Regions from separate parts of the Oceanobacillus sp. B139/18 genome, predicted to be linked through region 3. Evidence: predicted binding sites of a transcription regulator. Region 3 holds the regulator's gene; each other region holds the start of a gene.
What was found. Region 3 encodes LexA, which represses DNA repair genes until DNA is damaged. Its sites were predicted from a motif close to CGAACATATGTTCG; they were not measured.

Region 1 (5,850 bases), on a different contig from region 3:
GGCGGACTGTTAGATGTTGCGGAAGAAATCTTACAGCAATTTGTTCCAAGTGATATGCCTTATCTGCAAATCGAGGATGCGAATGGAAATGCAGAAGAGTATGTGTCTAATCTGGATGAGGCGAAAGATTATCCAATCAGCGTGTTAATTGATGAAGGCAGTGCCTCTGCTTCTGAAATTGTCGCTGTTGCTATGAAAGAGCTTGATTATGATGTTGTGGGAGAAACAAGCTTTGGAAAAGGTACCGTACAGCAGGCTATTCCGCTTGGGGATGACAGTTCTATTAAAATGACAACTCTTAAATGGCTGTCTCCTGGCGGCGAGTGGATTGATGGAAAAGGAGTGGAACCGACCGTCGAACAAAGGCAGGATGATTACTACTACTCTACTCCGATTCAAGTGACAGATGACGAGCCGCTCACGTTTGACCATACAAGCGAAGCAGTGGCAAATATGCAAGTGATGTTATCTGGACTGGGATATGATACTGGAAGAACAGACGGTTATTTCAGTGAAGAAACAGAGCAAGCTGTAGAAGAATTTCAGGAAGATAATGACTTGGAAACAACTGGAGAAGTAGACGAAGAAACAGGCGGTTTAATTGAAACACAGGTTATTGAAAAGATTCGGGACGGAGAGGACGACCGACAGCTGGAACGCTCTTTAGAAGAACTTTATCAATAAAACGAAACTTCATTCAGCGGGAGTTGTTGCTTTTCTCTCGCTGAATTAGCCTAAATGATTCAGGGAGTTAGCGCCCGTTAACTCCCCTCTGACTAATTATATTTCCACTTTCTATTTTGAGACGGAAGATTTACGGGCGATTCTCCGTGATAAAATAAGAGATTTGTTCATCCACCACTATGTGATGGATGAACAAATTGTATTTGCAAAGCAGGTGAAGAGTATTGGTGGAAGCATGGCTTATTGAATTGGCAAAAGGTATAGGCAAATTTTTTCTGAATCCGGCATTATACTGGTTTTTATTTATATTGACGATGGCAAGTTATTTTCGAATCAAACGGGAGCGGTACGATTTTGGGATAAAAATATATCCGAAGTTTATGGAGTGGCATCGGACCTGGCTTGTCTCCTTAATCAGCGGAATACTGATTTCTGCCGTCATTATTGGCACAGGCATGGTATTCTCTTATGAAACACTTCTCGTTTTAGCGTTAAGCTTTGTTGTATTAAGCATCAGTACGCATTTTACATTATTGTCTCCCAGCTATACACTTGGGCTGACTTTTCTTATTTTGTTTTTTGCACCGTATCTTATTGACATGCAAGATGTCATTGATTATTCCTTGCTTTACGAAAGCAGTCTTCCGGCGTTAGCTGTATTAGCGGGATTGCTTCTTTTTGTAGAATCCCTGTTCATTAAACGTATTGAAAAGCAAGATACGTTTCCAAGAATTACGCTGAGTGACCGCGGTGTCTGGGTAGGCGAACAGCAAATCAAACGATTAACGGTTGTTCCTCTGCTGATGCTTGTGCCTGAAGGATTAATTACTTCCTTTGCTCCCTGGTGGCCGTATTTATCCATTGGAGAATCCAGCTTAGGCTTAGCACTGATTCCATTTTTGATTGGGTTTAACTATAAAGCAAAAGGACATTTTCATCAGGATGCGATTTACAAGCTGGCAAAAGCAAATACCTTTTTAGCAATCGGTATTTTACTTATTGCTGTCGGCGGAGTATTTATCCCGTACCTTTCCCTGGCTGCGATAATTTTGGCGATTATCGGAAAAGAGTATTTGAATTATCGCTATCGCGAAGGAGACCGTTTGCGCCGTCCGTACTATCAGCCGCATGCCAAAGGCCTGAGAGTGGTTGGCGTGCTGCCTGGCAGTCCGGCGGACAGGCTGGAAATAGAGACTGGCGAGGTCATTTACAGAGTCGGCGGGAAAAACGTACGGACAAGCCAAGCTTTTTATGAAGCACTGCAGGGAAGCGGAGCTTATATTAAAATGGAAGTTTTGAACCATGAGGAAGAGGTTCGTTTTGTACAAGGATCTCTGTATGAAGGAGAGCACCATTCCTTAGGCTTTCAATTTGCGGAAGAGCCTTTTAAAGCTAGAAGAGAAAAGAATACAAACGCCTCTTAACATAAGAATGCTTGGAACAGTGGTTTACTGCTGCATCCAAGCATTCTTATTTGATTATAACAATAAAACGAGGATTGAAAGATTGACAGAAAGGCTATAATGAAAATAGAGGTTATTTCAATAATAATATAAAAAAATATATAATTTCTTAAAAACAAGAACGAATACTTGTTCGTTTTTTGAGAAAAGGATATAATAGAAAATAGCTATGGTATGGAACGGAGGAAATAGGATGAATGAGCAATTTGAGTTAGTTTCTGCTTATGAGCCTGCGGGTGATCAGCCGGCAGCTATTCAGGAAATTGTAGATAAGGTACTTGCCGGCCAGCATCATCAGACGTTACTCGGTGCTACTGGAACGGGGAAAACATTTACGATGTCCAATGTGGTGAAAGAAATCAACCGGCCGACGCTTGTTATTGCACATAATAAAACACTGGCAGGACAGCTTTACAGTGAGTTTAAAGAGTTCTTTCCAAACAATGCGGTAGAGTATTTTGTGAGCTATTATGATTACTATCAGCCGGAAGCGTATGTGCCTTCTACCGATACGTTTATTGAAAAAGACGCCAGCATCAATGATGAAATAGATAAATTGCGCCACTCTGCGACATCGGCGCTTTTTGAACGAAGCGATGTATTGATCGTAGCGAGTGTGTCGTGTATTTACGGTTTAGGTAACCCGGAAGAATACAGAAGCCAGGTGCTGTCCCTTAGACTTGGCATGGAAAAAGAAAGAGATCAGCTTCTGCGGGAATTAGTAGATATTCAATATGCAAGAAATGATATTAATTTTCAGCGCGGGACGTTTCGTGTGCGCGGGGATTCCGTGGAAATTATCCCGGCATCTCATGAGGAGCATTGTATCCGGGTAGAATTTTTCGGAGATGAGATCGACCGGATCCGTGAAGTCGATGCGCTGACGGGAGAAATCATCGGCGACAGAGAGCATGTAGCTATTTTCCCGGCTTCTCACTTTGTGACCCGTGAAGAGAAAATGAAAATTGCGATTAAAAATATTGAAAAAGAATTAGAAGACCGGTTGAAGGAATTAAACGATGCCGGGAAGCTGCTGGAAGCGCAGCGTCTCGAGCAGCGGACCAATTATGATTTAGAAATGATGCGGGAAATGGGCTTTTGTTCCGGGATTGAAAACTATTCACGTCCGCTGACACTGCGTGAAGCGGGAGCAACGCCCTATACACTTCTGGATTTCTTTCCAGAGGACTTTTTAGTAATTATTGATGAGTCCCATGTGACGCTGCCGCAGATTCGCGGTATGTATAACGGGGACCAGGCCCGGAAACAGGTATTAGTGGATCATGGCTTCCGCTTGCCTTCTGCGATGGATAACCGCCCGCTGCGGTTTGAAGAATTTGAAGAAAAGACCAATCAGCTGGTTTATGTTTCGGCGACACCGGGACCGTATGAATTAGAGCATTCACCAGAAATGACAGAGCAAATCATCCGTCCGACCGGCTTACTGGACCCAGAGGTGGAGGTCCGTCCGATTGAAGGGCAGATCGATGATTTAATAGGTGAAATCAATAAGCGGACGGAACGCAATGAACGCGTGTTGATTACGACGTTAACGAAGAAAATGTCAGAGGACTTAACAGATTACCTGAAAGAAATCGGGATAAAAGTAGCTTATCTGCATTCGGAAATCAAAACATTAGAGCGGATTGAAGTAATCCGTGATTTGCGTGTCGGGAAATATGATGTGCTTGTCGGAATCAACCTGCTCCGGGAAGGGCTGGATATTCCGGAAGTATCCTTAGTTTCCATTTTGGATGCGGATAAAGAAGGCTTCCTTCGTTCCGAGCGTTCGCTGATTCAGACGATGGGTCGTGCCGCACGAAATGAACAGGGTAAAGTTATTATGTATGCTGATAAGATGACCGATTCGATGCAAAAAGCAATTGATGAAACAGAACGCCGCCGTATGGTTCAGCAGGAATATAACGAAAAACACGGCATTACCCCGCAAACGATTCGCAAGGAAGTACGCGACGTTATCCAGGCAACAATTGCTGCGGAAGCACCGGAAACGTATGAATCGGAAGCGAAGCAAATGAAGAAGATGACGAAGAAAGAGAAGCAGAAAGTCATCGAAAAAATGGAAAAAGAAATGAAGCAGGCAGCCAAAAATCTAGACTTCGAGAAAGCAGCAGAATTAAGAGATGTTCTCTTGGAGCTTAAAGCGGAAGGATGAATTTTTTATGCCAAGTAAATCTATAAAAATCCAAGGTGCCAGAGCGCATAACTTAAAAAATATCGATGTGGATATTCCTAAAAATAAATTAGTGGTTCTTACAGGGCTTTCTGGTTCCGGGAAATCCTCCCTTGCCTTTGATACCGTTTATGCAGAAGGACAGCGCAGATACGTAGAATCGCTGTCTGCCTATGCAAGACAATTTCTGGGACAGATGGACAAGCCGGATGTGGACGTGATTGAGGGCTTGTCTCCGGCAATTTCGATTGACCAAAAAACAACCAGCAAAAATCCGAGATCGACAGTCGGAACAGTGACCGAGATTTATGATTATTTGCGTTTGCTTTTTGCACGCGTAGGGAAGCCGACCTGTCCGAAGCACGGTATCGAGATCAGCTCGCAGACTGTACAGCAGATGGTTGACCGGGTTCTGGAATATCCGGAGAGAACGAAAATGCAGATTTTGGCTCCGGTCGTATCCGGCAGAAAAGGGGAACATGTTAAAGTATTAGAGGACTTGAAAAAGCAAGGTTATGTGCGTGTTCGAATTGATGGCGATATGATGGAGGTTGCGGATGATATTAATCTGGAGAAAAATAAAAAGCACTCTATCGAGGTGGTTATCGACCGTATTGTTATTAAAAGCGGCATCGAAAGCCGGCTGAGTGATTCCCTGGAAGCAGCACTGAAGCTGGGAGAAGGCAATGCAATCGTGGACGTTATTGATGATGAAGAATTGTTATTCAGTGAAAACCATGCCTGTCCGATTTGCGGTTTCTCTATCGGGAAATTAGAGCCGCGTTTATTCTCCTTTAACAGCCCCTTTGGCGCGTGTCCAAGCTGTGATGGGCTGGGCACCAAGCTGGAGGTCGATGTGGAATTGGTTATTCCGGATTGGGATAAGACGTTAAATGAGCATGCTATCGCACCATGGGAGCCAATCAGCTCGCAGTATTACCCGCAGCTATTGAAAAGCGTCTGCGACCATTATGGCATTCCGATGGATGTTCCAGTGAAGGATATCCCTGAGGAACAAATGGATAAAATTTTATATGGAAGCGGGAAAGAAAAAATCCACTTTCATTATGAAAATGATTTTGGCAGCTCCCGTACGAAGGATGTTGCATTTGAAGGTGTGTTAAAGAACGTAGAACGCAGATATAAAGAAACTTCTTCGGATTTTATCCGTGAGACATTAGAAAAATATATGGCGCAGAAAAATTGTCCAACCTGTAAAGGGAACCGTCTCAATAAAGAGGCGCTTGCTGTATTAATTGACGGGAAGCATATCAGTCAGGTAACAGATTTTTCTATCCTGGAATCAATGGATTTCTTTAAGCAGCTTGAATTGAGTGCAAAGGACCGTCAGATTGCACGATTGATTTTAAGAGAAATAGATAACCGGCTGTCATTCTTAAATAATGTCGGCTTGGATTATTTAACGCTGTCCCGTTCAGCAGGAACACTTTCCGGAGGGGAAGCACAGCGGATCCGTCTGGCGACACAAATCGGTTCTGCGTTGACAGG
Region 2 (5,850 bases), 460 kb from region 3:
AATTGGCAAAGATGGGAGGATTCATTTTGTTGGATTTTATATGTGATTTTTGGGAATTCCTTTTGAAATTGTTCAAGTATATGTGGCAATTCGCTAACGGAAAATGTGTTAACACCAATAGTGAGTTTCCCATTTACCCCTTTGCCAACCTCTTTTACCTCTGTTTCGGTTTCTTCCATCCATTGAGTTATTTGCAGCGCATTTGTATACAGAGCTTTCCCTGCTTCTGTCATTTCTAAAAATTTACCGCTTCTTTCGACTAATGTGGCACCGAGTTCTTCTTCCATAGCTTTTAATTGTTGACTTAAGGGTGGTTGGGACATATGAAGTCTTTTAGCGGCGGCAGAAATTTTCCTTTCTTCTACAATAGCAATAAAATAGCGCAGCTGCCTAATATCCATCGTAAACATCCTTTCTACTTTAATCGCAGAGAACCGTCTGCAAAGCTCTACCTATAATGAAGTTTCATTTTATATATTAAAAAAATAAGTAAATATAATTAAATTAATATTTTTCATATAGCTACCTCCATGATAACATATTTATATAGGGGTAAAGGTTATGATAAAGCTGAAATATTTTTATCGCAGGGCAGCTGCCAAAACAGGGGAAGGTTTTTCAACACAGAAAGAAAAGAAGGAGGAAACCAATTTGGAACAAAAGTTAATTTCAGCAGCAGAAGAAGGAAATACAGAAACGGTTTTAAAATTAATAGAAGCTGGAGCAGATATTGATGCAACAGATGAACACGGTGTAACCGCAGTAATGGCTGCGACGCAAAAATATCATACAGATACTGTCAAGGCGCTTATCGAACAAGGAGCAGATATAAATATCCGCAATAGCAACCAGGATAATGTGCTTCTATATGCTGGAGCTGAAGGATTCCTTGAAATCGTGAAGCTTGCTGTTGGAGCAGGAGCAGATACATCATTAACAAACCGGTTCGGCGGAACGGCGCTTATTCCTGCTTCAGAGCGCGGGCATGTTGATGTGGTAGAGGAGCTTTTAATGAACTCTGACACAGACGTAAACCATATAAACAATTTACAATGGACTGCATTATTGGAAGCGATTATTTTAGGAAACGGCGGGGAAAATCATCAGAAGATAGTAAAGCTATTAATAGACCATGGTGCTGACATCCATATTGGTGATAAAGATGGCATTACTCCTTTAGAGCATGCAGAGCGCCTTGAATTTAAAGAAATTGAACGTATTTTGAAAGAATCTGAAGCATAATTGGTAAAACGAAACATCATAAAGGAGAGGACCAACATGTCGAACAAAGAATGGATGAAACAAGCAGTCAAATTAGCGAATGAAAATGAACAAAAGCATCAGGGAGCCCCATTTGGAGCAGTGGTTGTCAAAGATGGAAAAGTAATTGGGTCTGGTGTGAATGAAGTAACAGCAACGAACGATCCGACTACGCATGCGGAAATTCAAGCTGTTCGTGAAGCCTGTCAAACGTTAAATACAACGAATCTTAAAGGGTGTGAGATATACGCCAGTACAGAGCCATGTCCAATGTGTTTAAGTACGATTTATTATACGCAAATAGATACCGTGTATTTTTCTAACCCCAGCAACCCTGATCAAGACTATATATACAATCAGCTTTCCTTATCACATGATGAAAGGGATATTCACATGATTCATTTAAAAGAATGACTAAATAATTCAGCTGAAGCAGAATCTCCAGGTGTAAAAAAGATGATATTAGCCTTAACTGGAACAAAGATGACCGCAAAATCGAAATGGAATAACAGGATAATTCACTACGGAAGGCCCTTTGCGATAACATTTCGCGAAGGGTTTTTTTATTCATCTCAGCTTTCCATATATTAACACGACTATTTAAACGGATTTATGTTGACCATAGGAATATATGTTCGTATAATGAGTATGCAAACACCTATTCGTATTAGGAGAGAGTATGATGAAAAACATTATCATGATGGATTATTCGAAGGAGCCTCGGCGGGACATTATATGTATAGATGTCAAATCTTTTTTCGCAAGCGTAGAAGCTGCCGAACGTAAGCAGCATCCTTTAAAATCCCGGATTGCAGTTGTATCCAAGCCGGATAATCAAGGCGGTTTGGTGTTAGCCGCTTCTCCTTTAGTAAAAAAAGAGTATGGCGTGAAAACAGGAACAAGGATTTATGAAATCCCGCAGAAAGCAAATATAGATATCGTGGAGCCTCGTATGGCAGTGTATTTACAAAAGAATATGGAGATATTACGTATTTTTAAGCGTTATGTAGCGAAAGAGGATTTACTTGTTTATTCTATTGACGAATCGTTCCTCGACGTAACGAAATCACATAAACTTTTTGGCAGTACGCATGACATCGCGAGGAAAATCCAACGTGATGTATGGAGAGAGTTGGGATTAGTGTTAACTGTGGGAATAGGGGATAATCCGCTTTTAGCAAAATTGGCACTCGACCATCAGGCAAAGCATGACGAACAACGAGGCTTTATTGGGGAATGGCGTTATGAAGACGTTCCATATAAATTATGGAAGATAGAAGCCTTAATTGATTTTTGGGGGATAGGACAAAAAACGGAAGCCAATCTAAATCGGATAGGGGTTCGAAATATGTATGATTTGGCTCAATATGATATTGGCAAATTAAAAGAAAAGTTCGGTGTGATTGGTCAACAGCTCTATTTTCATGCACATGGAATAGATCGAACCGTGTTATCGGACACGTACACACCGGAAAGTACCTCCTTCAGCAGAAATCAGATACTAAACAGAGATTATTCGATTAAACACGATATTGAAACGGTTATTCGGGAAATGACAGATGAGAATGTGGCAAGGTTAAGGAAGCACCGGCTCATGACAGGTGTTGTCAAGCTGACCATTGGATATTCGAGAGATACAGTACTAGGCGGGTTTAGCCATCAGATAAAGATTGAAGCAACGGATTCATCCAGAAAATTAAAAGCGCACATGCTGTTTATCTTTCATAAACATTATAAAGACAATATGCCCGTACGAGTGATTAATGTTACTTTTGGAAAACTTCAAATAAAGCAATCATTGCAACTGAATTTATTTGAATCGGCAGAAGAAACAATGGAAAACGAAGAGCTGGATAAGACGATTGATTTTGTAAGAAGAAAACATGGTTATACTTCCCTGCTGCATGCTTCTAGTCTGCTTAAAAACGGAATGGCGAGATACCGTGCGAAATTGCTAGGCGGTCATCGTTCTGGAAAGGAAGAGTGAACATGGAAAAAATATCGATTACACGAGTTACGCCTGAACAGTTCGGGTATAAGGACAGAGGAATTATGAAATGGTTAGGCATGATGTTAAGCGACCATTCAGAAGCGCTCAAAAAAGAAGAAATGAATGATCAGCTAATCGAAGTGAAAGCAAAAGAAGAGATGACCGAGGAAGCCATCGCAAAAGTATTGAACCAAGCTTTTGCAACGAATTCTCCTGTTTTGATTCAAGCGAATGTGATGCGAAACGGGAATTATTATAAAGACTTGGAATGTAAAGTATCTGGATATGGAGAAGGTCAGATTCATCTATTTTTAAAAGATGGACGGGGAACGAATTGTTCCATAGAGGAAATAAGAAATGTGGAGTTTATGAACACACTTGACTGGTATGATAAAAGAAAATGATTAAGAAGTTATTTTTTGAAATCATTTGCTGAACCACTGGAATATTTGTAATATAATAAATAAAAGAATGAATACTAAAGCTATAGGAAAAGGAGAAATATATGGACGGACTTAAAGGGAAACAAGTTGCTGTTGCTGCATCTCGTCAGGCAAAAGCAATTGATACACTAATCAGTAAACATGGCGGAAACACAATTCAATTACCGATTCAAGGAGAGTATCAGCTGAATGATTCGATTTGTCAGCAGGATGTAAAAAAGCTTGTAGAAAACAGATTTGACTTTGTCATACTAACTACTGGGATAGGAGCAGAAACGTTAGAGCAATCCGCAAAGAAACTCCATATCCATACCAGCTTCATAGATAAACTAAAAAGCTCAACCCTTGCCATTCGCGGCAGTAAAACGACAAAGTGGATGAAACAGCATCACCTGATACCAACCATTCTTTCTGCAGATGGAACAATGGAAAATTTGCTTGCATCTTTACCTCCGGTCAAACAGGGCGAAGAAAAACAAATTTATTTGCAGACATATAATGAGGATGACGTGTATTTAAAAAGAAGTCTGGAACAGCTTGGGTATGCTGTTTATTTATCTAAACCCTATTCTTATAAAGAACCAGACCAGCAGATTTTATCGATACTAAAAGAAACCATTACCTCTCAAAATGTAGATGTTGTTGTTTTTACCAGTAAAACACAGGTGCGAAATTTATTTATGAAGGAGGATAAGGAGAAATTGGCGGAAGCCTTTAATCAAGGAATTTTAGCAGCAGCGATAGGAAAGGTGACTGCGGCTGAATTAGAGAAGAATGGCATTGAGAAAGTATTTCAGCCGAAGAAACCTAAAATGGGAGCGATGGTTGTAGAACTAAATAAACAGTTCTCATAGAATATATAGTGAAAAAGCTTCGAATATTTTGATGGCATTCTATTTCGAAAACCATTCGTTTTAAACAGGCTTTTGCGCTTCTTTAAGTACTGTTATTTTAAAGCACTCCTTTTAACTAGAAACGAGATAAAGGAGTGCTTATCCTACTTGATATACTGCTTAAATTAAACATGTATGCAGATTTTTTGTCTGATACGGAAAAATCTCCTGATTCGCTTTCAGACGAACGACCAGATCTGGATTAGCTATAAATAATTGTCCGAATGCTACCAAGTCTGCCTGATTACCTCCAATAATGGACGCCCCTTTTTCAGGTGCTATATTTCCAACAGCAATAAGCGTTTTATCCCAGTATTGCCTGAATAATTCATGAAGCGATTTTTGATTATGTTGAAGCATATCACCGTAGTTTTCTGCCGATGGATGGACAATTTTTAGTTGATGCTTGGAAAGAATCCCTGTTATAGCACATACCATTTCTTCTGGATGCTCCCATACATAATCCTTATCATCATCTTTTTTTTCAGAAATTCGAATGCTGATTCTATTTTTAGGAACAACCTTCTTTACTTCTTTAATAATTAAATCTAAAAATCGCAGTCTATTTTGTAAGGAACCTCCAAACTCATCCTGACGGTCATTTGTTTTCTCATTGATAAATTGATCGATCAGGTAACCATGCGCAGCATGTATCTCAACTCCGTCAAATCCGGCTTCCATCGCATTTTTTGCTGCATCCTTGTAATCAGCTATTATTTGATAAATTTCCATATTATTTAAAGCTCTGGGAGCTTGGAAAGGTTTCCTCAAACGATGCACATGTCCGTTGGCACCGATAGGAGAGGGCGCAACAGGAGCATTCCCTTTTAGAATTTCCTGATGACTTACTCTGCCAACATGCCAGAGCTGAGCAAAGATTTTTGTTTTATATTGATGAACTTCCCGCGTGACTTTTTTCCAGCTTAAGATTTGACGATGCGTATATATCCCTGGTATCCCATAGGTTCCTTTGGCCAGTTTGTTGATGGCGACACCTTCCGTAATGATTAATCCTGCCCCGTACCTTGCCCGTTTTCCATAGTAGTCTGCAATCAAGTAATTCACTTCACCTGTTTCGTTATCAGCAAATCCTCTTGTCATTGGCGCCATTACAATTCTATTATCTAATGTTAAGTTCCCGATTTTATACTTGGAGAAGATAGAACACGTCATATTTATCACCTCATATCAAATTTTAATTCGATACTGAATTGTTTACAATGGAATGATTAAAGTATATGCTATGGAAAACTTTAAATTTTAA
Region 3 (15,017 bases):
AAGGGTGATAATGGTTTACCGGGAGAAAAACAAGCTTCCTTTCAAACGCAAGAAAAAAGAATTGGTAATATCACGAAAAATACGGATTATGGAATATTTGGGGTATTAGAAAAGGAGGTAAATCATGAAAAATATGATGAAACCTTTCCTGTAGCACTATCCCATGAAGTCAAAGAAGGGCCTGCAAAAATTCTTACTGTAGTGGATGGAGAGAAGATTGAAGAATTTGACATTGAAATTATCAGCAGTGTTCCTCAAAAATCAGCATCTACAAAGGGAATGGTTATTCAAATTACCGATCCGCGATTATTAGAATTAACTGGCGGAATTGTTCAGGGAATGAGCGGAAGCCCTATTATTCAAAATGACAAGGTTATCGGTGCAGTAACACATGTGTTTGTAAATGATCCTACCTCGGGATACGGTGTTCATATCGAATGGATGCTTGAAGATGCAGATATTATTCAATCTGATTTGAATGAAGCTGCAGCGTAGCAGCTGCTGTCATTCCGGTTAAGCTTTCTTTTCCCTAACAGAATAAAATAATAAATCAATAATTAAAAATGTCTGTAGTAGCGTTTGCTATTATAGACATTTTTTAGTTTTTAAATAATCATTAAAATATAGTATGTTTATTGGAAATATGCATTTTATTTCCAACTACTATCTGATATAATGAAAACGGATACAATAATACGTTGAAAATTGTGTCGAAAGTTGGTGAAAAAAAGAGAAAAACGAAGAATACTTGAGAAAATCGAAATAAATCAAAAGTTTTTTGATTTTAAAGAGGATATTTATGTTTTTTGTAGAATATGATATAGGTGCATAAAAAGCAAAAGGAGGATTTTTTAGTGAGTAAAATATCTGTGTGTTTTGTTGATGATAATCGTGAGTTAATACAATTAATGGAGGACTTTTTTGGGGAACAGGAAGAAATTGAAATTGTCGGAACAGCATTAAACGGAAGGGACTGCCTCCCGTTGATTGAAGAGAAAACACCGGATGTGCTGGTATTAGATATTATTATGCCGCATATGGATGGAATAGCTGTTTTAAATGAAATTAAAAAAATGGAATTAACTAAAAAACCACATATTATTATGTTGACTGCATTTGGTCAGGAAGAAGTGATGAAGAAGGCAGTTGATTTAGGAGCTTCTTATTTTATCCTGAAGCCGTTTGACATACAGAATCTGGCTGATCAAATTCTGCAGGTTCAGGGAAGTGCGGTTTCCAGAGTATCAAATGTGACGAAAACAAATATTGAAAGTAAGAAAAAGCAGGACCTGGAAGCGAATATAACCAATATTATTCATGAAATAGGCGTGCCTGCGCATATTAAAGGATATATGTACTTAAGAGAAGCAATTACTATGGTTTATAATGATATTGACCTTTTGGGGTCCATCACAAAAGTGCTTTATCCGGATATCGCCAAAAAATTCAATACAACTGCTTCCCGTGTAGAAAGAGCAATTCGCCATGCAATAGAGGTAGCTTGGAGCAGAGGGAATATTGATTCCATTTCAGCATTATTTGGTTACACCATCAATATTTCTAAAGCAAAACCGACGAATTCTGAATTTATTGCGATGGTAGCTGACCGATTACGATTGGAGCATAAGGTATCGTAATATGGCCTGCAAGTATTGACAAAAAGCTTTAAATAACTAGCAACCCGTATTGTCACAGAAGGAAATTATATAAAACCTGCCGATGCATCCAATAAACAGGAAGCAGTACAGCCATTTATGAAGAAAAGAGTTGTACAATTTTATTTGTTATAAGTAAATTGCAAAAATTGTGTTTTTAATAAATATTCTAAAAAGTTGGGACATTACTTATTTTGATTAGAACGGTTTTCTTTTTATAAAATGAAAGGCTGTGTATATGCTTTATTCACTTATCCAAGAATAAAAACAGCAACCTGGTACCAAAGTGCAAGAGCAATAATCACAAGAGCAGAAATGATTTTTATCAAATTCTTTTTGGAAAAATAGTTCTTGTCCGGGTAAACTTCTAAAAAAGTGACAATGATGAGAAGAGCTGATAAAAATGGCAGTGTTAAATAATCTGCAACCTTTGTTAAATAGATAATTCCCAGAATAAAGCTGATAATGGTGATTGGAAGATAAAGCCAGCGTTTCTTTTTTAACGTTTCAGTCAATTTTATACACTCCTTATACTTGTACTTTATATTAAGCATATTATGAATGGATTAATTTTATACTAGAAAAAAGGTTAACAGGCACATCTGACAAATGTGCCCGTTAACCTTTTTTGACTGGCCGATAAAATCACCTATAGAGGATGTTCTAACGTTTCTGCTATGTGCAGCTTATACTGCCCGCATGCTCCTGCTCTAAAGCACATTCCTTTTAGTGGATATGACGGTATAAGCCGATTACCTTGCCGAGAATAGATACGTTTTCGTAATAGAGAGGTTCCATCGTTGCATTTTCGGGCTGGAGGCGGAAACGGGTCTTTTCTTTAAAAAAACGTTTGACAGTCGCTTCATTTTCATCCGTCATTGCTACAACGATATCTCCATTATCCGCAGAGCTTTGCTGTTTTACGATAACCATATCTTTGTCGAGGATGCCTGCTTCAATCATACTGTCTCCATCAATGACAAGTACAAACAGATTATCCTCCGGTCCGGCAGAAGAGCTGGGAACGGGAATAAACTCTTCCACATTTTCAATCGCAGTAATCGGGATTCCGGCTGTTACCTTCCCTATTACAGGTACATAAATGGCCTTATCCTTAGGCGCATCATTCTCATTATTATATATGATCTCGATGGCACGAGGTTTGGTCGGGTCTCTCCGAATATATCCTTTGTTTTCTAATCTTTCTAAATGACCGTGAACAGTAGAGCTTGAAGCTAACCCGACAGCTACTGCAATTTCACGTACGGAAGGCGGATAGCCCTTCTGCTCTACTTGATCTTTAATAAAGTCAAAAATCATCTGCTGTCTTTTTGATAGTTTTGTCATGACTTACTCCCCTCTAGCATAGGTATTTGTTATTCATAGTATAGCATTGAATGAATCAATTTACAAACAAATGTTCTAAAAAGTATTGACAGGAACAGTTGTTCTGAATATACTATAGTAAGAACAACTGTTCCGGAACCAGATAAAATATCGAAGGGGAGTTTTAATATGTTTGAAAAACTGATGAAGTCTGATGCTTTTTATATTGTAGCTTTTATTATTGCGTTAATATTTTTATATACGATGATGGTTACAATTTAAGTGATTGACCAGACGACTGATTTCCTTGCTTATTTTGTAGAGAGCAAATATGCTGGTAAGACAGATTCTGTAAAGAATTGTCACCGAAAAGTTGAAAAAGAGCGGTTTATTATTGGAGGATAAAACATTGAGAACGATTATTTATTGTCGGGTAAGTACAGAAAAAGAAACACAAGAAACATCACTTCAAAGACAATATGAAGAGTTATCTGCGCTGGCCGATAAATTAAATTTTACGGTTGTGGATTGTATTCAGGAGAAGGCCAGCGGCTATGACATTGATAGAGATGGCATATTTAAGCTTCTTGATTATTTTTCTCATCAAGAAGCTGATTGTCTTTGTATTCAAGATGAAACAAGGCTTGGAAGAGGAAATACAAAAATTGCTTTATTTCATCAGCTCCGGAAAATTAATATCCCCATTTACACGGTTACCCATGAAGGAGAACTTGAGCTGAATGAAGCGGATTCGATGGTGTTGAACATCGTCGGTATAGTGGAAGAATATCAGCGTAAACTACATAATATGAAAATAAAAAGGGGAATGCGACGTGCTGTATCAAATGGGTATAACCCTCAAGAAAATTTACATCATATCAATCAATCCCCGGGAAGAGAACGCGCTGAAATTCCGATGGAAGAGATTGTGCGGCTGCGGCAGAATAAATTAACGTTTCAAGAAATCACAACAGTTTTAAAAGGACTTGGATTTCATGCATCAAAGGCAACCATCCATCGCCGCTACCAGGAATATATCAATTCCTTGAATGAAAGTGAATCGTGACGTAAGATAAAGAAACAGGAAGGTTATTTTAACTCCTGTTTTTTTAATCGAAGGAGGGGCAAGCTATGTTGTCTAAAGATAAATTAAATAGAATAAATATGTTAGCTAATAAAGCGAAAAGTGAAGGCTTAACAGAAGAAGAAAAAACAGAACAGCAAAATCTTCGAAAAGAATACCTGGCAAATGTACGGGGTTCTTTTAAAAATCATCTAAAAGGGATGACAGTCATTGACCCGGCCGGGAATGATGTGACCCCGCAAAAGCTTCGTGATTACCAGGAACGTAATAAGAAACACTGATACATCATATTAACTTAGCTTGTATCGTATCGGATTTCATTATAAAATAGAGGAAGAAACAGAATATGTTTTGAAGTGGAAGGAGAAAAACAATGACACAACAAGTTGAGGAACTATCCATCAATACCATTCGCACGCTCTCCATCGATGCAATTGAAAAAGCAAACTCCGGGCATCCGGGATTACCGATGGGTGCGGCACCGATGGCGTATACACTCTGGACAGATTTTATGAATCACAATCCAAAGCATTCCAAATGGTTCAATCGTGACCGTTTTGTATTGTCTGCAGGTCATGGTTCCATGCTGCTGTACAGTCTGTTACACTTATCAGGCTATAATGTATCTATCGATGATTTAAAAGGATTCCGCCAATGGGATTCGAAAACACCGGGACATCCGGAAGTGCATCATACGGATGGTGTAGAAGCAACAACGGGTCCATTGGGACAAGGCATTGCGATGTCAGTAGGAATGGCAATGGCGGAAGCACACTTAGGTGCTGTGTATAATAAAGAAAAGTATAATGTGGTCGATCATTATACATACGCGATTGTCAGTGACGGAGACTTAATGGAAGGAATCTCGCATGAAGCTGCATCGTTAGCCGGCCATATGGGCTTAGGTAAACTGATTGCTTTGTATGATTCCAATGATATTTCATTAGACGGCGATTTAGACCGTTCTTTCTCTGAGAATACGGAACAACGCTTTAAAGCATATGGCTGGCAGGTATTGCGGGTGGAAGACGGCAATGATGTCAACGCCATTCGCCAGGCAATCAAAGAAGCACAGCAAAACCAGGACCAGCCGACATTGATTGAAGTAAAAACAGTTATCGGTTATGGTTCTCCAAATAAATCTGCTTCCAGTGCTTCCCATGGCGCACCGCTTGGGGCAGATGAAGTGAAACTGACTAAAGAAGCCTATAAATGGACGCATGAAGATTTCTATGTGCCGGAGGAAGTATATGCTGACTTTAAAGAAAAAATCGTGAATGACGGTTCCGAAAAAGAAGCAGCATGGGACGAGCTGGTTGCTGCTTATCAAGAAGCCTATCCGGAATTAGGAAAACAGTTCGAGCTTGCTTTAAAAGGAGAGCTTCCTGAAAACTGGCATGAAAATCTTCCTGTATTTGAAGAAGGATCTAAATTTGCTACACGTGCGTCCTCCGGGGAAGTATTAAACGCTGTAGCTAAATCCGTTCCGAATTTCTTTGGCGGAAGTGCCGACCTTGCCGGTTCGAACAAAACAACAATCAATGACGAAGCGGACTTTACCAAGGCAGATTATGCCGGACGTAATATCTGGTTTGGTGTACGTGAACATGCAATGGGTGCTGCTTTAAATGGAATGGCGCTTCACGGAGGACTTCATGTCTTCGGTGGAACCTTCTTTGTCTTCAGTGACTATTTACGTCCATCCATTCGTCTGGCGTCGATTATGAATATGCCGGTAACGTATGTGTTTACGCATGATTCGATTGCAGTCGGGGAAGACGGTCCGACCCATGAGCCTGTGGAGCAATTAGCTGCTTTACGTGCGATGCCTCATCTTTCATTAATCCGTCCAGCGGATGCGAATGAGGTACAGGCAGCATGGCGCTTAGCTTTGGAATCAACAGATCAGCCGACAGCGCTTGTATTGACACGTCAAAACCTGCCTACCTTAGCAAATACCGCAGAATTAGCCTATGAAGGGGTTAAAAAAGGTGCGTACATTGTAAGTAAATCCGAAAAAGAAACACCGGATGCGCTTCTTTTAGCTACCGGTTCCGAGGTTCAACTGGCAGTTGCAGCACAGGAAGCATTGAAGGAAAAAGGTGTCGATGCACAGGTAGTAAGTATGCCTTCATGGGATCGCTTTGAAGCGCAGGATGAAGCATATAAAAACGAAGTACTTCCAAAAGAAGTCACAGCCAGAGTCGGGATTGAAATGGCTGCGTCATTCGGATGGGACCGTTATGTAGGCTTTGAAGGAAAAACACTCACAATTGACCGTTTTGGTGCTTCTGCGAATGGCGATTTATTGATTGAGAAATTTGGTTTTACAGTAGATAACGTTGTTCAATTAGTAGAAGAAGTGACGAAATAAGGAATATTTAAATATTTTATGTCATGAGGAAGAGAGATGCTAGCATCTCTCTTCTTTCGTATCTATTATAATTGTTGCTCGATAAAATGGATGATTTCTTTCCGTTCTTGTTCGGTGCAGGAAAACTGTTGCTCTATAGTTTCCAAATATTTTCCAGCCTTTTTCAGCTCTGCAACGCTTTTTTTCATATAGGATTTATAATGGTTATTTATTTTGTTAATTTCACCAGCATATTTCTCATCTGTTCCAGGCGTGACGGTTTCTTCGTATAAATCAATAACTACTTCCCCTTCTCTAGTTGGGAAAAATTCATGGGGATCAGTACTGTCAAATATACAAAAATCCAAATCTGGAACTAATACCATATCAATACTATTTGGATCAAAACTACAATGATAAATTTCAGTATCATAACCATATTCAATACAAGCACTCGCTACTTTTTTCATAAATGTTGACTTGCCTGTTCCAGCTCTCCCTTTTACATAAAAAACGCAGGATAGTTTTTCTGTAATATGAGGGACGACATTGACCGGACCATCTACAGTTGTGGTACCAAAAAGGCGGTGATACTCGTGGCCATCTTGATCCTTCTTCGATTGTCCTTCTAAGACTTCTTGAATAAACGTATCGGCAATTTCATTCGCCCGCTTAAAGTTCATTTCTTTAATATAGATCTCTTCCAGATCATCATGTATGCGTAACCCTGTTTCCAAATGTTTATATGCTTTTTCTGTGTAGTGAATGAATTTTTCTTCTAGTTTCTCTTTTCTTACCGAAATGTCTTGTGTAAATCGATTTAAATCCAGTTCGATTCCTTCACGCATATCATCTGGTATAATGGAATCATTTAAAAAAGCGAGTCTCTTTTCAGGTATAACCACACCATCCAAATAATGTTCACCCAACGCACTTTTTAACACTTCTACTTCATAGGTAGCTTCATATTTTGTGATTATATCTTTTAAAATTTTTGCTTTCACCGTTTGAGAAGAGTGTTTTAAACGAAAGATTTGCTGTATACGTTCTAAATTGGAAGGCAGTAAATTCACAAATCCCACCGCTGTATTTGCCGTAACATAATAATAATTTCTCAAGAAGACACTTCCTTTTTGATTTGAAATTTTGGGCTTTTGTTTAATTAATTTATGCTGCTTCCCATTTTTGGTGAATGTAATTGGTTGTTTGATAGTGGATCAATACCAAAATCAATGGTTGACAGACAGTAGTTAAATTGATAGTGGTAACCGCTACGGAAAAATACTGCGCTAATTAGTCTCTTTACTCATATCTATTCATTAATATCAACCATTGATTTTGGTGAAGAGCCTTGATAGTATAACATAATTATTTGATATGATAATTGTATCAATGATGATATGGAAAAAATGTTTCAAAAGAAATTCAAGTAGGGGAAAGCAGAAATCAAAAATCAGCAGATTGACAGACTTCTCTTAAATTCCTGAAAGAGAAAAGTAGACGCCAAGTTTTCTTTATTGTTTCGACAAAAGAAGTTGTTCTTTGCACACTATTATGACAACTTTCGGAAATAGATTCCTCTATAATGATAGTCAAAGGGGGAATACGTGATGAATGAATACGCAATTTATTGGATAGAAGAAAATGTAGCAAAAAATTATTATCATAAAAGTGATTTATTACATCGTTTCTTTTTAGAATGTGCTGAAAAAGAGGACGAAGTAATAATTAGAAAGCAATTTCGATTTATCACTCGAAAAATCCATTTTTACAAGTTTGCTATGCATTTAAAGACGTTTTCTTCGCCGGATATTTATGTGAAACGAATTGGAAATAGAGTGCTTGTAAAAAAAGGAGAAGAATCACTCTGCTTATATATTGAAAATGGGGAATTGATTTTAAGGTGTCGCCATTTAGCCGTTGCGGTATCACTGCTTTTTCCTATATTAGAAGATATTCATCCTTATTTCTTTGTCCAAGGAAAAGATACACCACAATATGGATGGATTTCTCCTAAATCTATAAAAGAGCTCAATGATGAAAGTCAAGTGTTGTATAATTTCCTCTAATCTAATATACTGTATTAGAGACAACACGAAGGAGGAAATTTTGTAACATGAGTACGATATGGGTAGTATTAATTGCAATTGCAGCTTTAATTGCTGGTGTTGCTCTTGGATTTTTCATTGCTAGAAAATATATGATGAACTACTTGAAAAAGAATCCGCCAATAAATGAGCAAATGCTTCGTACATTGATGATGCAAATGGGCCAGAAGCCGTCACAGAAGAAAATTAATCAAATGATGCGGGCGATGAATAATCAGAATCAGTCTGGGAAATAATTGATAATTATTTTATGGACAAGCACTAAAACCACTTTTTAGAAGGTGGTTTTTCTTATTGGTCAAAATTTTTTTCAGCATAGTAAAAATTTAAATTGTGCAGGATCAAAGTGCTCGGGTTTAGAAGCGCTTTGTCAGTATACATAGGATGTGCGGACACGTTGGAATCAGTATATGGTCATCCAGGTAAAGCTTAACGAAGGGGAGTTTTTCAAAAAAAATAGTCATTCGCCTTCCCAATTTGAATGAAGCTGCATAAGTTAAAGTAGTTCGAATAGAGGAGGTTATATACACATGGGTAGAGAAGAATGTTGTGATAATCGTCAAAGCTTTGGCTCAGCGGGCTTTGCGTTATTAGTTGTGTTATTTATTTTGTTGATTATTATTGGAACAGCATACTCCGGCGGCAACCAGTGCTACACGGGTGGCTACTACTGTTAATGATTAAAAAACCTGGTATTCGTGAAAGGGATTTCGATAAGCGGGCTTCTGCTTTCAAAAATCTCTTATGCACTGGCGCCCAAGCCTTTGCTCGAATGCCCTATTTGCTGAAAAACAAGAAGACGTCCTGGCGGATGAATTGCCAGGGCGTCTTTTTTCAATTAGTTTCCCAGGTTTTGCAATGTTTTTAACGATACTTTTTTACGTAAATAAATGTGTGCTATATCGGTAACAATGAACGTGGAAAGCAGTAAAATAAGCATAATCAGATAAACATTCGTTATATTCATATTCCAAAGAATAATCGTTATCATCCCGAAAAGAGCAATTTGTCCAAGCGAAATAAAGAAAGGGATGAATCTCCCTTTAAATAATTCCTGTTCGTCTGTCCAGTGAAGCTTTGGATGATAGACATCAATAAAGAAGTTAATCACGACGGCTAACCAATTATACAACAAGGTAATTCCTATCCAGCCAATGAATATATGAATTGGAATGTTTACATAAATGCCGACACCAATAAGCAATAAAAACGGCAGCATAGACATAAGATAGGCAACATATAATTTTGCGTTTATCAAATGCTGAAATGGTATTGGCAAAAATAAATTTAATTTTATGCTTGCTCCTTCTCTGGAAATAGCAGTGGAGGCTGTAACATTGGTACTTAATAAAAAAATCGATATCATAAATAAGGTCAGAAAAAGATTTTTTTCTGGTGCAGCAGAGACAAGTGCTGCCAGATCATTTCCCATATCCAAAAATAGAATCACCGTTATAAATACCGGGAAAAATAATGCCTGAATGACACACTGCATTAGAAAAGCAGGGGTGCGAAAAATCATTTTAAATTCCTTCAGCAGATATGTTTTTAAAATTGAACGCTGCTGTGTTAATTTTTGAGATGCTTTAGCTGATAAATTTCCTTTGCTTCCCGAACTCATTCCCCGGACACCCTTCAAATAAAATCGCTGTCCAGCCCAAATAAATAAGAGAACACAAAGGATAAACACAGCCAGAAGTGCAAGCAGGAAAAGAAGACCGGACCAATCAGCCGCAAAATGGAGACTGCCTGCTCCGAAATAAGCCGGTGGAAAGATCATGGTTATCATTCGCAGTAAACCTTCTTGCTCCTGCATATAGGTCGTAAACGTATCAAGCATTGCCGCATCGTCCATGTTGAGACGAACAAGTACGTTAACGAGAATAACAAATAGTAAGGAACCGATACCCATAAAGATTTTGGAGCGATCCTTGTTTTTGGCGATATTGACATAACGCATGATAAACATCAGGATAACCGCTACAAGACTAAATGGAATAATTGGAAAAATGATAAACAAAATGAAGCCATAGACATAAAATAGAATAGGCGCACTGCTGATACTTCCATACATAAATAAAAATGGCAGAAATAAAAGTGCTGCAATGCCATAATTATAAATTAGCGGATTTGCTGCTTTGCCAACCAATAATTGATAAGGATGTACCGGCAGTGGAATATAAGCTGTAATATCATCAGAAAAATAAAAAGCAGATAAAATCATAATAAATGAAAGAAAAAACAGGATAGCTGCAATAAAAAGCAATGCCAAACCGAGTAGCATACTTTCCTGGTTTACTTCAGCCAGCATGTGATAAGCATGTGTAACCATAGAATGTATTCCTTGCATAAGCATAATAAAAAATGGAATAAGAATCAGGGAAACAATAATATAAATCCATGTATTACTTTGTTTGCCTGCTGAAGAATACTGCATTCTTAACATTATTTTTGTAATTGTCCATGTATTACGCATCATTGGTTAGCTCCAAAAATACATTTTCTAGAGATTGGTCGGTTTGATATTCTGCCTGCAGTTCATCAATTGTTCCATAAAATAAAAGCTCTCCGTGATTAATAATTGCCACTTCATCACAGAGCTGTTCTACGACCTCCAGGCCATGGCTGGAGAAGAAAACCGTATTTCCTTTATCAGCGTGCTCCCGCATCATTTGTTTTAAAGCATAGGACGATTTTGGATCCAGACCAGTTAATGGTTCGTCTAAAATCCAAATATCCGGATCGTGCAGCAGTACAGAAGTAACCATTATTTTTTGCCGCATTCCATGAGAGTAACTCTGAATATAATTTCCCAAGGCATGGTCGATTGAAAATTGTTTTGTATAATAGGCTATCTTTTCCTGCCGCACGTCCTCAGGAACCTGATAAATATCAGCAATAAAATTAAGGTATTCCAAGCCTTTTAGCCTCAGAAAAATATCAGAACGGTCTGGAACAAATCCAAAAATCTCTTTTGCCTTTAAGGGCTCTTTATCAATATCAATGCCATTTAAAGTAATTGTTCCTTTATCGATGGGTAAGATACCGGTCATCATATTGATTGTGGTAGATTTCCCAGCGCCATTTGGTCCAAGAAAGCCGACGATTTTTCCATCTGGGATGGTCAATGATAAATCTTGGATAATATGATGATGTCCATCAAAGCTTTTATTGATTCGAGAAATTTCTATCATCCAAAAACCTCCATTTCTACACTTATATTAGAAATTGTATTGTCAGGTAAATATAAACTTATCGTAACATGCGGCTGCATTTTCACAAAATTAATTTCCCATCTTTAAGAAATAAAAGGCATTTTCTTTTCGAAGGTGATTGGATTTATCACCTTGCAAATAATAGCCAGCAGTATGGTTTCTTTTTAAAAAATGAGCAATGCTCATACAAGCAAAGGTAAGATACTGTTCGTTTCAGAAAGGTTGTGTTAGAATTTACAATGGACTCTGGGTATGAAACCTCATTTAATATTTAATGGATTTCTTATAAAGTATCGTGTATATAGAAGACAGAAAGGAAGAAGAATGAATGATAACAAGAAAAAGTAAGCGGGAAGTTCAGCAAATGCAGGAAGCAGCTGATTTGCTGGTAGCCACACATAAAGAAATCGCAAAACGGATTAAACCGGGCGTAACAACACTCGAATTGGACGCATTTGTAGAAAGATTTTTAGAAGAGCATGGAGCAACGCCGGAGCAAAAAGGCTATAATGGCTATCCTTATGCGATTTGCGCTTCTTTAAATGATGAAATTTGTCATGGCTTTCCAACAGATAGACCCTTAGAAGACGGAGATATTGTAACTATTGATATGGTTGTTAATTTAAATGGAGGCTTGGCTGATTCTGCGTGGACATATGCTGTCGGCAATGTAGACGAAAAAGGACAGAAGCTGATTGAAGTAACGAAGGAAGCATTGTACAAAGGTCTTGCTCAGGCAAAGCACGGCAATCGTTTGGGTGACATAGGCCACGCGATTCAATCGTATGCGGAGGCGGAAGGTTTTTCTGTTGTGCGAGATTTTACCGGCCATGGAATCGGACCGACGATTCATGAAGATCCGCATGTACCACATTACGGACTGCCAAATAAAGGCATTCGTTTAAAAGAGGGAATGGTTATTACGATTGAGCCAATGATCAATGAAGGCGACTGGCGCAGCAAGATGGATGATAATGGCTGGACTGCAAGAACGGTTGATAAAGGACGCTCCGCCCAGTTTGAGCATCAAATCGTTGTTACAAAGGAAGAGCCGATTATTTTAACAGAGCAGGATAAATAATAAAAATACTCCCTAATGTGTGAGCATGAAATTTCGCATTAGGGAGTATTTTTTCGATTATTTTTTCGCTGTTCGGGCTCCAAATAAAATAGTAATCACGGGACTTAACAGGCAGAAAAATGCAAACGGCAGGTAGGTCAGTACAGGAATGCCTAAGACATCTGCGATAAACACTCCGCATACGCTCCAGGGAACAAGCGGATTAATTACTGTTCCTGCATCTTCCAACGTACGGGATAATGCTTTTTTCGTTAGCCCGGCTCTTTCATAAATTTGCTGAAATGTTTCGCCGGTTAACAGAATTGATAAATACTGCTCCCCGATAAAAACATTCACCCCAATTGCCGTCCCTGCAGTGGAAGCGATGATGGACCTTGTTCTTTTAAGTCGTTTTTGCAGTGCTTCTAAAATGGCCGGCAAAATACCAGTAACAAACAATAATCCGCCAAAGCTTAAAGCGAGAAGTACAAGGGCGATCGTGAAGAACATGCTTTCCAGACCGCCTCTTGTAATTAATTCATTAACAGGATCAAAATCAGAATTTCCAGTATAGCCGCCAAACCAGATAGCAGGAATAGCGCTTAAAGGAAATTTATTAACAGCAATCGCAATGATACTGGCAACGACACTGCTTATAGATAAAGATAAGAAAGCAGACAATTTAAAAATTGTACAGCCAATCAATACTATCAATGGGATCCAGGAACTCCAATGTATCAATCCTGTTCCTTGTAATGCCTCCTGATACTGTGCAATATTATTGCTGGCATGGGAGCCACTTGGTGATAGTATTGCAAAAGCAATAAACGAAATAATAAATGCAGGAATCGTTGTTAAACTAATATGTTTAATATGTTCAAATAAATCGACACCGACGATCGTTGAAGCAAGGTTGGTTGTATCAGATAATGGAGACATTTTATCACCAAAGAAAGCTCCGGAAACAATTGCTCCTGCTGTAATCGCCAAAGAAGCGTCCATCGCCCCGGCCATTCCTATCAGAGCAACGCCGACAGTTGCAGTAGTAGTCAGGGAGCTTCCTAAAGAGATACCAATAATACCGGTAATAGCAAAAACAACCGCATAAAACCATGTAGTTGAGATAAGAGATAAACCAGTTGTCATCAAGACAGGAATGGTTCCGCTTATCATCCAGCTGCTGATTAGAATACCAATTACAAAGAATAAGAATACCGCTCCCATTGCAGAACCGGCTCCTAAGCCCATCGCCTTTTGCAGAGATTGGTAAGTGATTTTATTCCATAATCCATAACCAACCAAAATAAATATAGCGATAAGGATAGGTATATGCGGCGCGGCTTCCAGTCCAATCATAAAAAAGCTGATAATCCCCACAAGCAGGATGAGGAAAACGACGGAAACAAGTAATGAAGGGTGATGTTTTGCTTTAATTGAATTCATTTTTAATTACCTCCTTGGCTTTGCATATGTATAAGATATGCCTATTTTTCTATAAGAAATGTAAAAAGCTGCAGCATGATCGTTTTAAACCAATAAAAAAACTCCGCCCCTATAGAAAGGGACGAAGTAAATCTCCGCGTTACCACCCTAGTTGATGCACATTAAGTACATCCGCTTGATTTCAGTGACAGGTTTTAAAATAAAGCCTGTAATTCAACTATTATATACCAAGGTTTGCACCAGCCACCTTGTCTCTAAATAACTGTCATATAATAATCTACTGCGGACTTTTACTGTCAAAACGATTGAATTGTTAATAATGACTATACAATTAATTTACTTGAATTGTCAATAAGAGATTCAAATAATTGCTATTTACGTATCTATTTTTTGAGAACAATAAGTGTACATAATGCCTTTTTCAAAAGTTGACTTAGCTTTCTCTTTTCGCAGACAAATTCACAAGAATTCCGGCACAAACCATCATTATAATAATGGAAGAGCCTCCATAGCTGACGAATGGTAATGTTACTCCCGTTATCGGTAACATACCAGAAATCGCTCCTAAATTAATCACTGCCTGAATCATAATCAGAAAAGTGATTCCTATTGCCAGTAATTGATAAAAGGAATTGGACAGCTGTTTGGCGATGAAGATACCTCTAAACAGGATAATCATATAGCAGGCAAGAACTATCAGTAAGCCTGCTGCTCCGAGCTCTTCTATCGTAATTGCCATAATAAAATCGGTATGTGCTTCTGGGAGATAGCCG

Region 1: uvrB (excinuclease ABC subunit UvrB) is a predicted target of LexA. The motif match lies at 2,270-2,283, and genes of this name have one in related genera.
Region 2: ACZSMY_RS04950 (Y-family DNA polymerase) is a predicted target of LexA. The motif match lies at 1,885-1,898, and genes of this name have one in related genera.

Annotation. Positions count from the first base shown of each region.
Region 1 covers NZ_JBVFXI010000003.1:247,152-253,001, reverse strand. The annotation lists gene ACZSMY_RS11660 (S41 family peptidase) at 1-684, shown strand, start outside; gene ACZSMY_RS11655 (PDZ domain-containing protein) at 912-2,108, shown strand; gene uvrB (excinuclease ABC subunit UvrB) at 2,341-4,323, shown strand; gene uvrA (excinuclease ABC subunit UvrA) at 4,331-5,850, shown strand, end outside.
Region 2 covers NZ_JBVFXI010000001.1:1,015,202-1,021,051, reverse strand. The annotation lists gene ACZSMY_RS04965 (LysR family transcriptional regulator) at 1-401, opposite strand, end outside; gene ACZSMY_RS04960 (ankyrin repeat domain-containing protein) at 652-1,242, shown strand; gene ACZSMY_RS04955 (nucleoside deaminase) at 1,279-1,674, shown strand; gene ACZSMY_RS04950 (Y-family DNA polymerase) at 1,940-3,247, shown strand; gene ACZSMY_RS04945 (hypothetical protein) at 3,250-3,654, shown strand; gene ACZSMY_RS04940 (uroporphyrinogen-III synthase) at 3,756-4,547, shown strand; gene ACZSMY_RS04935 (alkene reductase) at 4,707-5,759, opposite strand.
Region 3 covers NZ_JBVFXI010000001.1:554,348-569,364, forward strand. The annotation lists gene spoIVB (SpoIVB peptidase) at 1-495, shown strand, start outside; gene spo0A (sporulation transcription factor Spo0A) at 855-1,637, shown strand; gene ACZSMY_RS02720 (hypothetical protein) at 1,907-2,170, opposite strand; gene lexA (transcriptional repressor LexA) at 2,382-3,002, opposite strand; gene ACZSMY_RS02730 (YneB family resolvase-like protein) at 3,391-4,047, shown strand; gene ACZSMY_RS02735 (DUF896 domain-containing protein) at 4,113-4,346, shown strand; gene tkt (transketolase) at 4,439-6,439, shown strand; gene ACZSMY_RS02745 (hypothetical protein) at 6,505-7,536, opposite strand; gene sirA (sporulation inhibitor of replication protein SirA) at 8,029-8,487, shown strand; gene ACZSMY_RS02755 (YneF family protein) at 8,535-8,762, shown strand; gene ACZSMY_RS02760 (YjcZ family sporulation protein) at 9,057-9,203, shown strand; gene ACZSMY_RS02765 (putative ABC transporter permease subunit) at 9,365-11,005, opposite strand; gene ACZSMY_RS02770 (ABC transporter ATP-binding protein) at 10,995-11,720, opposite strand; gene map (type I methionyl aminopeptidase) at 12,070-12,822, shown strand; gene nhaC (Na+/H+ antiporter NhaC) at 12,880-14,244, opposite strand; gene ftsW (putative lipid II flippase FtsW) at 14,678-15,017, opposite strand, start outside.